2 regions of the Metabacillus sp. KJ11-3 genome follow, and region 2 is predicted to be linked to the other one. Evidence: riboswitches for the same ligand, from Rfam matches in the RefSeq annotation. Region 2 holds a riboswitch; the other holds the start of a gene.
What was found. A riboswitch is a leader RNA that binds a small molecule or an ion and turns the genes downstream of it on or off. The one in region 2 is predicted to bind cobalamin.
Positions count from the first base shown of each region.

Region 1: linked by a shared signal. The riboswitch ahead of AC0L8O_RS10670 (ABC transporter substrate-binding protein) and the one ahead of metE (5-methyltetrahydropteroyltriglutamate--homocysteine S-methyltransferase) in region 2 are both predicted to bind cobalamin.

Region 1 covers NZ_CM147865.1:2,095,426-2,102,915, reverse strand. Annotated here, with positions in the region: gene cobT (nicotinate-nucleotide--dimethylbenzimidazole phosphoribosyltransferase) at 1-89, opposite strand, end outside; gene AC0L8O_RS10685 (cobyrinate a,c-diamide synthase) at 86-1,474, opposite strand; gene AC0L8O_RS10680 (adenosylcobinamide amidohydrolase) at 1,474-2,970, opposite strand; gene AC0L8O_RS10675 (FecCD family ABC transporter permease) at 2,971-4,038, opposite strand; gene AC0L8O_RS10670 (ABC transporter substrate-binding protein) at 4,001-4,993, opposite strand; cobalamin riboswitch at 5,198-5,388, opposite strand; gene AC0L8O_RS10665 (AraC family transcriptional regulator) at 5,558-6,475, opposite strand; gene AC0L8O_RS10660 (Gfo/Idh/MocA family protein) at 6,627-7,490, opposite strand, start outside.
Region 2 covers NZ_CM147865.1:2,371,185-2,378,674, forward strand. Annotated here, with positions in the region: gene metE (5-methyltetrahydropteroyltriglutamate--homocysteine S-methyltransferase) at 1-1,780, opposite strand, end outside; cobalamin riboswitch at 1,937-2,124, opposite strand; SAM riboswitch class I at 2,206-2,318, opposite strand; gene melA (alpha-galactosidase) at 2,476-3,987, opposite strand; gene AC0L8O_RS12090 (helix-turn-helix domain-containing protein) at 4,140-5,039, opposite strand; gene AC0L8O_RS12095 (NAD(P)-dependent alcohol dehydrogenase) at 5,080-6,180, opposite strand; gene AC0L8O_RS12100 (peptidoglycan-binding domain-containing protein) at 6,408-6,968, shown strand; gene AC0L8O_RS12105 (sugar phosphate isomerase/epimerase family protein) at 7,014-7,490, opposite strand, start outside.

The sequences.
Region 1 (7,490 bases), 280 kb from region 2:
AGCGGTTTTGTTAATGAATTGATATAGAGTGAGACTTGTTTTCCCATTTCTGTGGATTTTTCCGGAATGGTATATGTATGTTTAGTCAATGATGATTCCCCCGATTTTGTTTGTATTCAAGGCATTTACCGATCAAGTTGTCAACCATGTCAGGGTTTGAACCGAAGTGAAAATGTGTATAGCCAGCCACTACATTTTTAAGTAAATACCCTTCCTTTTTTATTCCTCTAAGTCCTTTTGTTTCGTATGCGTAAGGAACGTTATCTTCCGTAGATTCATAGGTGGAATAATGAAATTCATGTCCTTTCCCTACGACATTCTTTAAAAGGTAATTACCATTTTGACCGTTTATTTCTCTATAACCTAAAGCAGCTAAAGTTTGTTGCATGTGAACCTTACCAGGAATGACTCCTGCCATTTGATAGGTTTTCAATTCAGTTGTTCTAATTGATTCTGTTAAATACATGAACCCGCCACATTCAGCTAGTGTTGGTAGCCCTTGTTCTATATACATTTTAATAGAATGCTTTGCTTTTTGGTTTTTCTCTAATCGTTGGGCAAATTCCTCAGGAAAGCCCCCGCCGATATAAAGGCCGTCGATGTCTGAAGGCAACTCTTCATCTTCAAGTGGTGAAAAATAAACAATGTCTGCTCCTTTTGATTCCAACATTTCAAGATTCTCAGGATAATAGAAATTGAACGCTGCATCTTTTGCTACAGCAATTTTTACGATTTGTTCTTTTTTAGTTTTAAACAGAGAAGACTCTTCATTTAAAGGTAAAGGATCTGCTGCCGATAATTCGACTAGTTTTTGTATATCAATTGTTTCACTGACTAAATCTCCTAATGTATGAAAAAATTGATCAAGATCACCACGTTCAATTGAAGGAATGAGACCAAGATGACGTTCAGGTATCTCGATATCCATTTCTCTTTTTAAATATCCGACAACAGGTACAAGACATTCCTTCTCAATTGCTTTTTTTACAAGCTGATAATGCCCCTCACTCCCGACTTTATTTGCAATGACACCCACAATGTTCGGTCCGTCCGAAAGAAGTTGAAAGCCTTTCACAATAGCAGCAGTACTACGGGCCATGCTTTCACAATTAACAACTAATAAAACCGGACTTTTCGTAATGATACTGATTTCTGCTGTACTTCCCTCATTCGTTTCCGGGTTTTTCCCGTCAAAAAAGCCCATAACTCCTTCAATAACGGAAATATCAGCACCAATGCTGCCATGATGTAAGATGTCGATAACATGATCATGGGAGAGCATCCAACTATCCAAATTTCGAGAAGCTCTTTTTGTAACTGCCGTATGATAACTTGGATCAATATAATCAGGACCACATTTAAATCCTTGGACAATAAGTCCACGTTTTATTAAGGCAGACATTAACCCAATTGTAAGGGTTGTTTTTCCAACTCCACTTCCGGTTCCTGCAATGACTAATCTTTTCTGTTGCATCAAGATTCCTCTTTTCTATCATAACGACCTTTGTTTACGCGAAGTAAATATTTCTTGATTGCTTCATATGTAGCCTTATAAATAATTTGACCTATTGCCCGGCCAACAACCGTCCCTGATCCGGCATAAGGAGTTTTTTCTCCCTGCTGTGTTAAACCGAGAACAACTGCATCGGTTGATGTGCCGGTTGCCATTGACTTAGTCTGGGGATCTTTTATGTTTAAATCGGTTAGAGCCTTGACTTTTGCTTCTGTTGCTGACAGTAACCCATTAACAAGTGCTCCATCTGTAAAATGTGCATCAATAAAGAGCATAGTATTGATTGTTCCAATCGTTTGAACTGGTTCTGTAATTGGTTGTTTTGTGATATCAACTGCATTTCCAACACCTGCAGTCACAATAGCAAGCAGCTGGATTCCATTTACTTCCTCTTCTATTATGACAACATCCTCCAAAATAACAGCTGTCATCATCCCAAGTGCTTGTTCAAATGGGATGTTCATTTTTTTCATCCTGGTCTGTACATCTTTAGGCGGCTCATCACAATGATAATTTTTCTTCACATGAAAATTACAAAAATGAGTGAGCCACTGAATTCCATCGCCAATTACACCATTAGATATTGATTTTAACGGATGGTTGAACTGAACATGGATAAATTCCTTCGTTTGTTTAATCGCATAAGATTCTTTAAAATTATAAGGTTGTGGAGATATACGATGGTTTGGAGTCAATAACAACTGTGGCTTTGGAATTGTTGGATGTGATTGAGAAAGTACATCCACCTCATACACTTTTTTCAGCTGATTCACTTTTCTTAACGTTTCTACATCCCCAACTTCTAGAAACTGCCCATGATGCAGCAGGGCGATGCGATCAGAATAAAGTGATGCCACATTTAAATCATGTAAAATGGCAAAAATGGTTAATCCCATTGATTGCTGTTGTTCTTTTAATAAATCGAGCATTTGAAAAGTATGCTTAATATCTAAATGGTTGGTAGGCTCATCTAGAAGTAAAATTTCAGGTTCCTGCACTAAAGCCTTCGCCAATAAAACTCTTTGCTTTTCCCCACCGCTTATCATGCGAAATGGAGTTTTTTTGAATTGGGTAATACTTGTCATATCCATGACATGATCCATTAAGGCGATATCGTGTTTTGTAAGTTGTTTGAGAAAACCCTTTTGATGCGGGTATCGACCGAGTGCGATAATTTCTTCAACCGTATAATCAAATGATACATTTGCTTCCTGGGTGAGTACAGCCATTTTTTTCGCTTTATCAAGCTTGGATAGACTTGTAATCGATTGGTTTGATAAATACACATCTCCACCTATAATCGGTAGTTGACCTGTAATAAGCTTGAAAATGGTCGTTTTTCCACTTCCGTTTGGACCAAGGAGGGTGAAAAACTCACCTTTTTTGATATCTGCATCAATACCGTTTATAATGGGCGGATGTGAATAACCGCCAACTAAGTTCTGAATTCTTATCATTTACGATCTCCTCCGCCCAATACGTTCTCTAATTAATAAAAGTGCAAAAACCGGTGCACCAATTAAAGCTGTGATCACACCAATCGGCATTTCCTTGGGAGCGATAATGGTTCGGCATACTAAGTCTGCCAAAATGAGAAATGCTCCACCTACAAGCATTGACAATGGTAGAACATGGCGATGATTCGGTCCCGTTATTAAGCGAATAAGATGTGGAATAACAAGTCCGACAAAACCTATCGAGCCTGAGACCGCAACAGCTGCACCTGTTAATAGGGAAGCACCAATTAGAATAAAGATTTTTCTTTTTCTCACATCAACACCTATATGGTCTGCTGCTTCCTCACCTAGTGCCAATGCATTTAACTCCCGATGATTTGCAAATAAAATGAAGGTCCCGAGCGCCATAAACGGAATAATTAATGTTACATGTGTCCAGCTTCTCATCCCAACACTACCGTACAGCCAATAAATAATTTGTGTCATTGAATCACGGTCACTTAATGAGATAATTAGTGAGACAATGGCGCCAATAAATGCACTTACGATAATTCCGGCCAGAATAATCGTTTCAATTGCCAGGTTTCGACTGCTTAATTTCACAAGGCCAAAAACGAGGAAAAGAGTAATAAAGCCACTTATGATTGCCACAACAGGAAGTGTAAAGCTTCCTAAGCCGATTATCGAAAATTGAAAAAAGATAACAAACACCGCACCAAGTGATGCTCCTGACGACACCCCGATTGTATAAGGATCTGCCAATGGATTTCGTAACAGTCCTTGAAAGGCGGCTCCTGCTAATGATAAAGATGCCCCAACACAAAACCCCAGCAGTACTCTTGGCAAACGAATATTCCATATGATCATCTCTTCATTTTTTGGAATTTCTCCCAGCCACCCAAAACCGAATGCATTGTCAGAAATGATATGTAAAATAGTGGGAATCGGCACTTGGACACTGCTAATAAATAAACCAAGGAGGGCTGTACTAAGTACAAACCCTCCGCTTAGAATATACAGCCACGTAATTTTACTTTTCAAACACTTCAGGATAAATAAGCTTCGCAAGTGTCTCGACTCCTTCAATTAAACGCGGACCTGGTCTTGTTACTGTATCGTTATCAACATCAAATACCTGTTTATTTTTAATTGCTGGTACTTCTGTCCACCCTTTACGTGCTAATACCTGTTCACTTGGATTGTCTATATAATAGCCATACGTTGTAATAATCACATCAGGGTTTAGTTTAACAATTTCTTCCTCCGTTAATTTCACCCAGCCTTCTTGGTCTTCTGCGGCATTAACTGCTTGGATTGATTCCAGCATTTCATTCATAAATGTGTTTTTACCTGTTGTAAAGATATCCGGTGATGGAGAAACTTCTACCCATACTTTCTTTTTCTCTGTAATTTCAGCTGCAGCTTTTTCTTTTATAGCAGCAAGACGGTCTTCCATATCAGTTACAATTTCGTTAGCTTTTTCTTCAGTCCCTGTTGCTTGTCCAATCATTTGGATATTTTTATATACTTCATCAAATGAAGAGGTATCACCAACAACAACCACTTTAATTCCTGCTTCTTCAAGTTGCTTTAAAATATCAGGGTGTGTTTCATTATGATAATCGGTTACTAACGCAATATCAGGTTGAAGGGATAGTACCATTTCAACATTGATATCCTGAGCACCTACTTTTTCTATCTCTAATGCTTCTGGAGGGTAGTTATCATAATCAGAAACACCTATCACTTTATCACCTAGTCCAAGAGCGAAAAGAATTTCAGTATTACTCGCTTGGATAGAAACGATTGATTCAGGCTCAGATTCGATGGTTACTTCCTTACCTGCATCATCCGTTATCGTGACTGGAAACGCCTGTGCACTCTCAGTATTATTCTCTTCTTGTTGAGTCGAATCATTCTTAGTATTCTGCTCACCTTGTGTGGTATCCTCTTGAGATCCGCACCCCACGATCATGAACATGCTTAACAAAAGAACAACACTTAATAAACCCCACTTTTTCATAAACGTATTCATTTGTTCATTCTCCCTTTCTTTTTTGAACACAAAAAAACGCTATTCTCTATAGAAAGCGTTGAATAAAGGCATCTAAATGGTATTTCTCTTGTTCAAGATATGTATAAACATCCAATCTACTATAAAAATAATAGCAATAAAGCAGCAAGAGACTGACTAAAGAGCACTTTAAACATTCCTTTCCTCGAGGAAGCTTAAAAAACATAATAGGCAGGTCTCCTGACTTACGAATTTGAATGCCGGTTATTCCTTCCCATGCTTTACACACAGTGGTTCTTACATAACCTTACTCTTCGCTTACAGTGGCGGGACCGTGTTGGATTTACACCAAACTTCCCTCTTAGTCTTACATATGGTAAGAAACCTATTTGTTCAGTATTTATTTTTTTGTTTTCTATTAGAGAGTATAATATAGACTTAGTCGTTTGTAAAATGGATTTGTTGATGAATGATACATGGTTAAAAATAGAAGAGGAAATGATTAAATTCCTAAAACATATTATAGATAACTATTTAATATAAATCTATCGGTTCTTTTCATATAAGTGAGCATCAAACTTTAATACTTGTAATGTAGCTACTTGCTTTAAATTTACCGGGAGAACAGCCAACTATTCTTCGAAATAAGCGGCTAAAAAACGCAGGGTCTTCATACCCGACTCTTATCGCAACATTAATCACTTTTTCATCGGTTTCTATCAAATATTGTTTTGCTTTTTCAATTCTGATATTGTGTACCATCTCGATTATGGTCTGTCCTGTTTCTTGTTTAAATAGGCGGTTTAGATGACGTGGACTGATATTAAATAAGTGACAGAGGGTCTGGATGGAGATTTTCTGATCAAAGTTTCTCGTTAAATATCCACATATTCTTTGAATCAAAATGTTTACATCATCTTGCTTTGAGAGAGGTTGCATACATCTTGATTTTCTATCATTATATTGACGGGACAAAATGATTAACAATTCTACTAGCTGTAAACGTATTAAAGTGGAGTAGCATGAATTTTCCCTGTTGTATTCAAACATCATCCCTTCTAATAAATGTAAAAATCTTGATGAGGTATTGACATCTAAATTTAAGAGATGATGGAAACGCTCGTTATTATCTAAGAAAGGATGAATATAAAAATAATCCATTGATTGAGAAACACCTAGTTCTTTTAACCAGGAGTCTTGAATTAAATTAGGAAGAAATAAGCAATTAATAATTTCTAATGATTCGCCTTTATCAATATTAAACGTATGAACTTCACCGGGATTAATGATGAAAACATCATTTGTTTTGATCATGTAGGATTGTTCTTCAAATATATGTCTTGCATTGCCTTTAACTACAAATACAAGTTCAATGAACTCATGTGAATGCGCAGGAGGTATGTTTGTAGAATCATGATGAAATCTCTGAATCCAAAATGGAAATTCTTCTGTTTTCATATATTCACTACTTTGATATGTAGTTGCTGACATATATGTGCCTCCTCTAGATAAAATAACATGGATGTTTATCTAGTAAGTAAACGTTCTCTTTCATATATTAGTAAACGCTTACAATAAGTATTAAACAATCTCTTTTTTTAGTCAATTACCGAAATGAAAATGGTGTTTTTTTACTACATATTCATTTTCCAATTTCAATAACTGCACCATTTTCCAATTGTGAGCGAATAGCTGCTTCTATTACTTCCTGTGCTGCTAATGCCTCATGACCAGAGCCGGTGATTTTTTCCGGCGGAGTAGATTGTTTTATCTCACTAATAAACGTATTTATTCTATTTTTAAAAGTTTCATTAAAACCATTCATTCCCGTTAGAACTGAATTGCGAAACACCTTTAATTCACTGCTTTTATGCGGATAAAACGTTAAGTTTTCATATACATTATCAATAAAAAACCTCCCCTTATTGCCGGCAACTTCACAAGTTTCTATCGGATGGTTGTTATCCATATCATAACTACCCGTTAAATGCCCAACTGCACCAGATTCAAATTCTAAATTAATTGAAGCTGTAGACCATACTTTTCTCCCGGGTGCTTTTGTCATGAATGCTTGAACACGTTTAATATCTCCTCCAAAATAACGAATCACATCAATTGAATGTGTGTGAAGGGCTCTCATGTGGATCCAGGGACTAGATTCGTTAGGATTGCCAATTGTTAATTTCATATTAAGATATAATAATGTTCCGAGGTCTCCATTATCAATCCACTTCTTAGCCTGTTCTGCAACCGGTACAAAACGGTGATTTAAATTACATGCTAAGCGTACGTTTTTTGCTTTTGCATAATTCACCAATTCGCGAGCTTCTTCAATATTATTAGATAAAGGTTTTTCTACCAGTACATCTTTCCCTGCATCAATCGCCATTCTAGCAGGTGCATAATGATGGGAACCGTTTTCTTTACCACCAGTTGCAATACTAATAACATCAATCTCCTCATTTTCTAACATACTTTTCAAATCTGTATATGCTTGTACGTTAAA
Region 2 (7,490 bases):
GGCTATCAACCTCTTTTCTCAGTGCCAGAGCAATTTGATTTGCCACATCGAAACGGGAAATATCATCACGAACAAATGACCAATTTAATATAGTTATCGGGCCAGTCAGCATTCCTTTAACAGGTTTTGCTGTTAGTGATTGAGCGAATACCGTTTCCTTTACCGTCATCGATTCCTTCAAATCAACATCACCATAGATAAGTGGCGGTTTCACACATCGTGATCCATATGATTGAACCCATCCAAACTTTGTAAATTGGAATCCTAGTAGTTTTTCTCCAAAATATTCAACCATATCTGTACGTTCGAATTCTCCATGAACAAAAACGTCCAGACCTAATTCCTCTTGAATATCTATCCATTTTTTAATTTCTGCTTTTATATATTCCTCATATTCCGCATCGGTTAACTCGCCTTTACGCCATTTTAAACGTTGATTTCTTACTTCTTTTGTTTGGGGAAAGCTTCCGATCGTTGTCGTAGGAAGCATTGGTAACTCAAAGGTTTTAGCCTGTAATTCTTGGCGTATCAAAAAATCCGCTCTCCGACCTACATCATATACATGAATGTTTTTTATCGCATCTTGTACATCCGAATTGTTTCTAAATGAAGAATGGTTTAAAGATTGAATAGATGCAGTACACTCTTTCAGTTGTACTTGTACAGATTCAATGCCATTATTCAGCGCTTTAGTTAAGACAATAACTTCATTTATTTTCTCATCAGCAAAGGATAGGGCATTTTTGAGAACCACATCAATTACTTCTTCACTTTTGACCGTTACTGGTACATGTAACAAACTTGATGATGGTTGGACGATTAAACGGTCGTTTGAAACAAACTCTGATATTTCTGTCAAAAGTGAAAGTTGCTCTTCGAGATTACAACGCCAAATGTTACGGCCATTGACTACACCAGCTGCTAACACTTTATCACTAGGAAAACCAAAGCTTTTTAAAGCTTTAAGGTGATGGCCGCTATCGTGGACAAAATCAAGTCCTATACCATGTACTGGTAATGAACAAATTTCTTTAAAATATTCAATATGATCAAAATACGTTTGTAAAATTACGTGAACATTTGGTGCTGCTTCATGTAACTGCTGATAGACTTCACGGAGCAGTTCAACCTCTTCATAAGTAATATTTGTCGCTACTATTGGTTCATCCATTTGAACCAACTGGACACCTTCTGTTTGTAATTGCTGCAGGATTTCAGCATAAAGCGGGACAAATCTCTCTACTAAATCGCGAAACTCAGACTTTTTGTATCCTTTAGATAGCTTTACAAAAGTCACTGGACCTAAAATGACTGGTTTTCCTTCAATATTTAACTTTTGTTTTGCTTCTTTATAAAATGCAAGTGGACGGTTTTCCACAAGTTTAGGTTCAGCATTATTTAACTCTGGAACAATATAGTGATAATTTGTGTTAAACCATTTTGTCATTTCACAAGCAACTGCACCTTTATTACCCCTTGCCATATCAAAATATGTTTCTAAAGAAACTGCGCCAGTCGTGTAATCAAATCGCTCGGGAACAAGACCAAACATTACAGCTGTATCAAGAACATGATCATAAAAGCTGAAATCTCCTATCGGTATTAAATCAATGCCTTGCTCTTTTTGTTTTTTTAGATGTTGTAGGCGGATCTCTTCCATTCGGTTTAAAAATGTGTCTTTATCAAGATTCCCTGCCCAGTATTGTTCAAGCACCTTTTTCCATTCACGTTTTTCACCAATACGAGGATATCCTAAGTTCGAGCTTTGTATTTGACTCATTGTATTCATGCACTCCTATCATTTCTATTTTTGCCCCAAACAAAAAATCTCCCTTTTCAAATTAGAAAAGAGAGATTCATACGCATAGCTAACTAGAGTTGAGACATTCCGGATTTCTCAACACGTATTCCTCACTCCTCCCTATACATCCGTAGGTACAAGCGCATATAACAGGCAGGTCTCCTGACTTAGGTTCATGGCTTCTTATCCCTTCCCATTTCATATGAAATAGTGGTTAATAATAAGTTGCTCCCCATTACAGTGGCGGGACCGTGCCGGATTTTCACCGAACTTCCCTTTTAAGCTGTGATAGATTTCACAGCACCTGTTACATTTGATATGTAATTTTTCAGACGATTTCTTCTTCCAGTATCTAAATGACCTCTCTATTTAAAATAGAGAGGTCTTCATTTCAATGAAATCCCCTCTTATTTGTCAAAGCCATACACTTTGCAGGAATTAGCACCTTTTCAACGAATGAAAGTTGAATGGTTGCCGGGCTTCATCGGGCCAGTCCCTCCGCCACTCTGAATAAGAGTATTTTGATAATTAATGATATTTTGAATTTAATAGCATATTAGCACGAGAAAGGTAAAGCTGTCAAAAAGTTTTTCATTATTTCACCAATTCAAATTAATTTTTCAAGTAAATAATAGAGTCATGAGCACTTTTACTTTTCGTTTAATTTCTTGAAGTCATAATTCCCCAACAGATGATTGCCGTTCTTTTGCCTTATCTGCAGCACTTGCATTTTTCGTTGCTTCTTCTTTATTTTCCGCCATTTCTTCGACTGTTTTAGTTTTTAATCGAGCAGCACCTTTATAATTTTTCGTTGGGATAAGTTGTTCTGTTTCAAGACGATATTTTGCCTCTGAAATTGCTTTTGAATATTGTGGTAACCATTTTTCCTGTGCAACTAATAGTTCATCTGTCATTTGCCATATTTCTTTCGGATTACATACCGCTCCTACTAATGGGTCCATCATCATCGCTTGACGCAGTAGAAAGTCATCTCCCTTAACAGCTGCTTCCACTGCTAATCGTTGAACAGAAATACTCACATTACATACAGCAGCACAGCCAAGCGGAAGGTCACCTACATGTGGCATATTGACCCCATTACGATCCACATATCCGGGAGCTTCAATTATGGCATCATCAGGAAGATTTGTGATCACCCCATTATTCACTACATTAAAATGTCCTCGATATACTCTTCCTGTTTCAAGTCCCTCAATAATATACGAACCATGTTCCTCACTGCGGTTCTCGGGTTTATATGTAAGAGATGGTTCCTTCATCCAATTTGGGAAATCTGTCTCAAACCAATTCCTTCCCTCTGTGCACACACGCAAATAACCACCTGTTTCACCATTTATCCATGAGCCTAAATCTATCCATTCCTTAATCTCATCCGTGCGTTTTCGATACCATGGGACATATTCACTTAAATGCCCATTTGATTCTGTGGAGTAATAGCCAAATCTCCTTAACATATCAATTCTGACTTTTTCTGTTTTACGAAACTCAGGATGTTCCTCAAATGCTTCTAAAAGATTTCCTGTTACATCTTCTCCCTTATGTTTCACACTAATGTACCATGTTTGATGATTGATCCCTGCACAAATAATGTCGATTTCTTCTTTTTTATAGCCTAACACTTCTGCAATTTGCCTATGCCCGCCTTGTACTCCATGACAAAGTCCAATTGTTTTCACACCGCCATATACATTACAAGCCCAAGTAATCATAGCCATTGGATTTGCATAGTTTAAAAGAATACAATTCTTCTCTGCTACTTCTTTAATATCCTTACAAATCTCCAACATTTCTGCAATTCCGCGTTGACCATACATAATCCCACCAGCACACAATGTATCACCAACACACTGATCGATCCCATACTTAAGTGGGATATCAATATCCAGTCCAAAGGCCTCAAGTCCACCGATCCTTACAACCGAAAAAATATATCTTGCGCCTCTTAAAGCTTCCTTGCGATTAGTTGTAGCATGAATCTTTATATCAAATCCATTTTCATCAATATCGCGTTGACACAGTTCTGTTACCATTTGAAGGTTTGAAGGATTAATATCTGTAAAAGATACTTCAATATCTTGAAATTCAGATACAGATAACAAATCACGTAAAAGTCCTCTAGTAAACCCTATACTTCCTGCGCCGATAAAAGAAATTTTAAATGACATATAAAGAAAGCACTCCTTTTCCTTTTGTTATGATTATTTTAACAACAAAGGATTGAATACGTTTCCAATATTGTAACTTTCTCAAAGGTTTTCATGTCAAAAATCCTAACTTTTATAATATAAAAATAGGATGACCAATGGTCATCCCAAATTCAGTGATTCACTTTGTGAATAGACTTTTTTACTAATTTTCTGTATTCATTTGGAGTTTGACCTGTATATTTTTTAAATAACATACTAAAGTATTGACGACTATTTACACCAACATAATGTGTAATTTCAATTACAGGTATCTCTGTTTCTTTTAACAACATTTTTGCTTTTTGGATTCTAAGCCTGGTTAAATAGTCCAAAATCGTACACTTCATTTGTTGTTTAAAAATACGGTGGAGATAACCTGAATGAAGGCTCACCGCTATGGCAACATCTTTGATTTGGATATCACGATCATAATTTTGATGAAGGTAATCAACCGCTTGTTTTACATAAACATTTGATTGCTGACTTAAGTCATATTGATTATTTTCATCCTTGTCAATGATCATTCTCGATAGCTGAATCAAAAGCTGACTAAATAATAAATAGACCATCGGGTCCTGTATAGATCTTTCGTTATCAAGTTCCAAAACCAAAGTCTTTAAAGAACGATAAATCTCATCCGGGTCCTTAAAAATAACATATGGTCTTTTTAAAGCTAAAAAACGTTTTAAACTAATGGAATGGTCGGTTAATTCCTTTATCGATGGAAAACTTCCCTCTTTTGATACAAAAGTGAATTCAATGTTTAACATTCGACACGGGCTACCTTCTTCAACAAGTAAACGATGGGGAACATTTGCATCAAGGAGAATCACATCCCCCTTTTTCATCTGAATCGTTTCTTGCTCAGCCTCTACTACACATTGACCGTTTATCACATACATAATCTCAACTTCTTTATGAGTATGAAAATCCATATGATGAAAATCCCACTGTTTAAAATAATAAGCATTTACTCTTGGATAATAGTGATTTGTGAGTAATTCATGCTGATAAAGACTAAAATTACCCATAGGTCCTCCATATTCGAATCATACTTATTTATGTAGCTTACTATTCTATTAAACCATTTGGATACACAATAACTTTTAAACTTTCTTTTTTATTAAGTCTAGCACGTTCCATTGCTTCTTTCGTCTCATCAAGAGTATATCGATCGGTAATTAAGCTATCCAAATTATAGTTTTGCGATGTTAAAAACTCAATTCCTTGATTATACGTATTTGCATATCTAAAGATTCCATAAATATCTAATTCATAATCTGCTATAAGTGGTACATTTAATGGAATTTCATCTTGTGGCGGTAACCCAACAATTGCTAATTTACCACCTCTTTTTAATGATTTTAATGCTGTTTGAAGCGCTTTAGGATTACCTGCAGTTTCAAAGCAAACGTCAACACCTTTTCCAGCAGTGATAGTCGAGATTTCTTCATTTGGATCCTGCTCCAAAACGTTTATAACATGCGTAGCACCTAGCTTTTTGGCGGCATTCAATCGATTATCCTCCAAGTCCGTTACGATAATTTTCGAAGCCCCAAAAGCTTTCACTGCAGCTATGGCTGTAAGGCCAACAGGACCCATTCCCATTATAGCCACTGTTGAACCAGGTTGAAGTTTAGACCTTTTTGCTGCATGAATCCCTACCGAAAAAGGCTCAACAAGTGATGCTTCTTCAAATGATAGTTCATCCGGAATTGGAAATAAGAAATCTTCTCTGTGCTTTATATACTGAACAAAGGCACCGTCGATTGGAGGTGTTGCTAAAAATTGTACATCCGGACAAAGATTATATCTCCCTTCCTTGCAATATTCACATTGTCCACATGTAATACCCGGTTCAATCGCCACACGATCACCGATTTTCAACCTGGAAACTTGATCTCCAACCTCTACTACTATACCTGCACATTCATGACCTAATATAATCGGTTTTTCAACAACATACCTTCCTATTTTTCCATGTTCATAATAATGAATATCAGACCCACATATTCCGACTGCCATCACCTTAACTAAAACTTCATTTCCTTCAACCTTTGGAACAGCAACTTCTTGGACTTCAATCTCATAAGGTCTTGTCATTACTGCCGCTTTCATAATAGTTGGAACCTCTACCTTTTCAACACTTTTGAAAACAGATTGATTCGACATATCTCTACCTTCCCCTTTCTTATCTTCTATAACGAAAACGCTTACCATTTTACCTTTTTAAAAAATATCATCCCTGAATAGCTAGGTGCATAAGATTTTAAATCTTGTCCCTACTAGAATAACACCATTTTCTAGAACAAAAAAGTGAAAAATCATCATTAGAATGAAACAATCGATCAACATCATTCGTTTCATAGATGAATAACAAACAAAGGGAGCTGTTTCACTTGAAAAACTTTAAAAAATTATCAGCAACTGTGTTAACTGCATCTGTCCTATTATTAGGTATTCCTGCTGGGGGTGTAAGTGCTCAAGAAAATGTCAATTATTCTATTTTTGACCTATCGGGTACATTAAAAGAAGGTTCTAAGGGAGAAAATGTAAAAATCATGCAACGTGCATTAAATAAAGAAATGGGTGCTGAATTATCTGAGGATGGAATTTTTGGCCCTAATACAAAAACAGCTGTAATTGCCTTTCAAAAATCAACGAAAACGCTAAAAGCAGATGGAATTTACGGCCCAAAAACACATGCTGAACTATCGAAGAAAATCAACTCTTTCGGCTTTGAAAACACTGTTTTAAAAATGGGCAGCAGAGGTGAAGCAGTGAAAACACTTCAAAAAGCATTAAATGATATGAGCTATGACGTGACAGTAGATGGAATATATGGACCAGAAACAAAGGAAGCTGTTATTACATTTCAAAAACGTTTCCCGGACCTTGTAAATGATGGAATTTTCGGACCTAAAACTAAGGCAGTTATGGATAAGGTTTTAAATGACTGAAATCTAGTAAAAGGCGATCAATTTTCTGATCGCCTTTATTATTCTTTAGATGTTGTTAAACACTTTATCAAACCCTATTTTAGAACGTTTAATCAGCTCTTCACCTGATTCACTTGGTTGTGAAGGAGTTAATACTTCTTGGGATATTGGGCCGCTATAGCCGGTTTTCTTAATACTTTTCAAGAATAAAGGTAAATCAATTATCCCTTCCCCTGTATAAAGCCGATCATTATCCTTAAGATCTTCAACCGGTAAATTCTCTGCATCATTAATATGAACATGAACAATCTGCTGCTCATTTAAATTGGATAAGTCTTCACTTGAGAGGCCTGTTGTGTACCAATGATACGAATCTAACAATAAACCTACATTCGGTAAACCTATCGCATCAATTAATTGGAGTGTTTCCTCTTGTGTCCATATAAATGGATTTTTCCAGGTGTTTCTTAAATGGTGTGGACCAACATATTCCAAACCAAGTCTCACATCATATGAACCTAGAACTTCAGCACAAATCCTCAG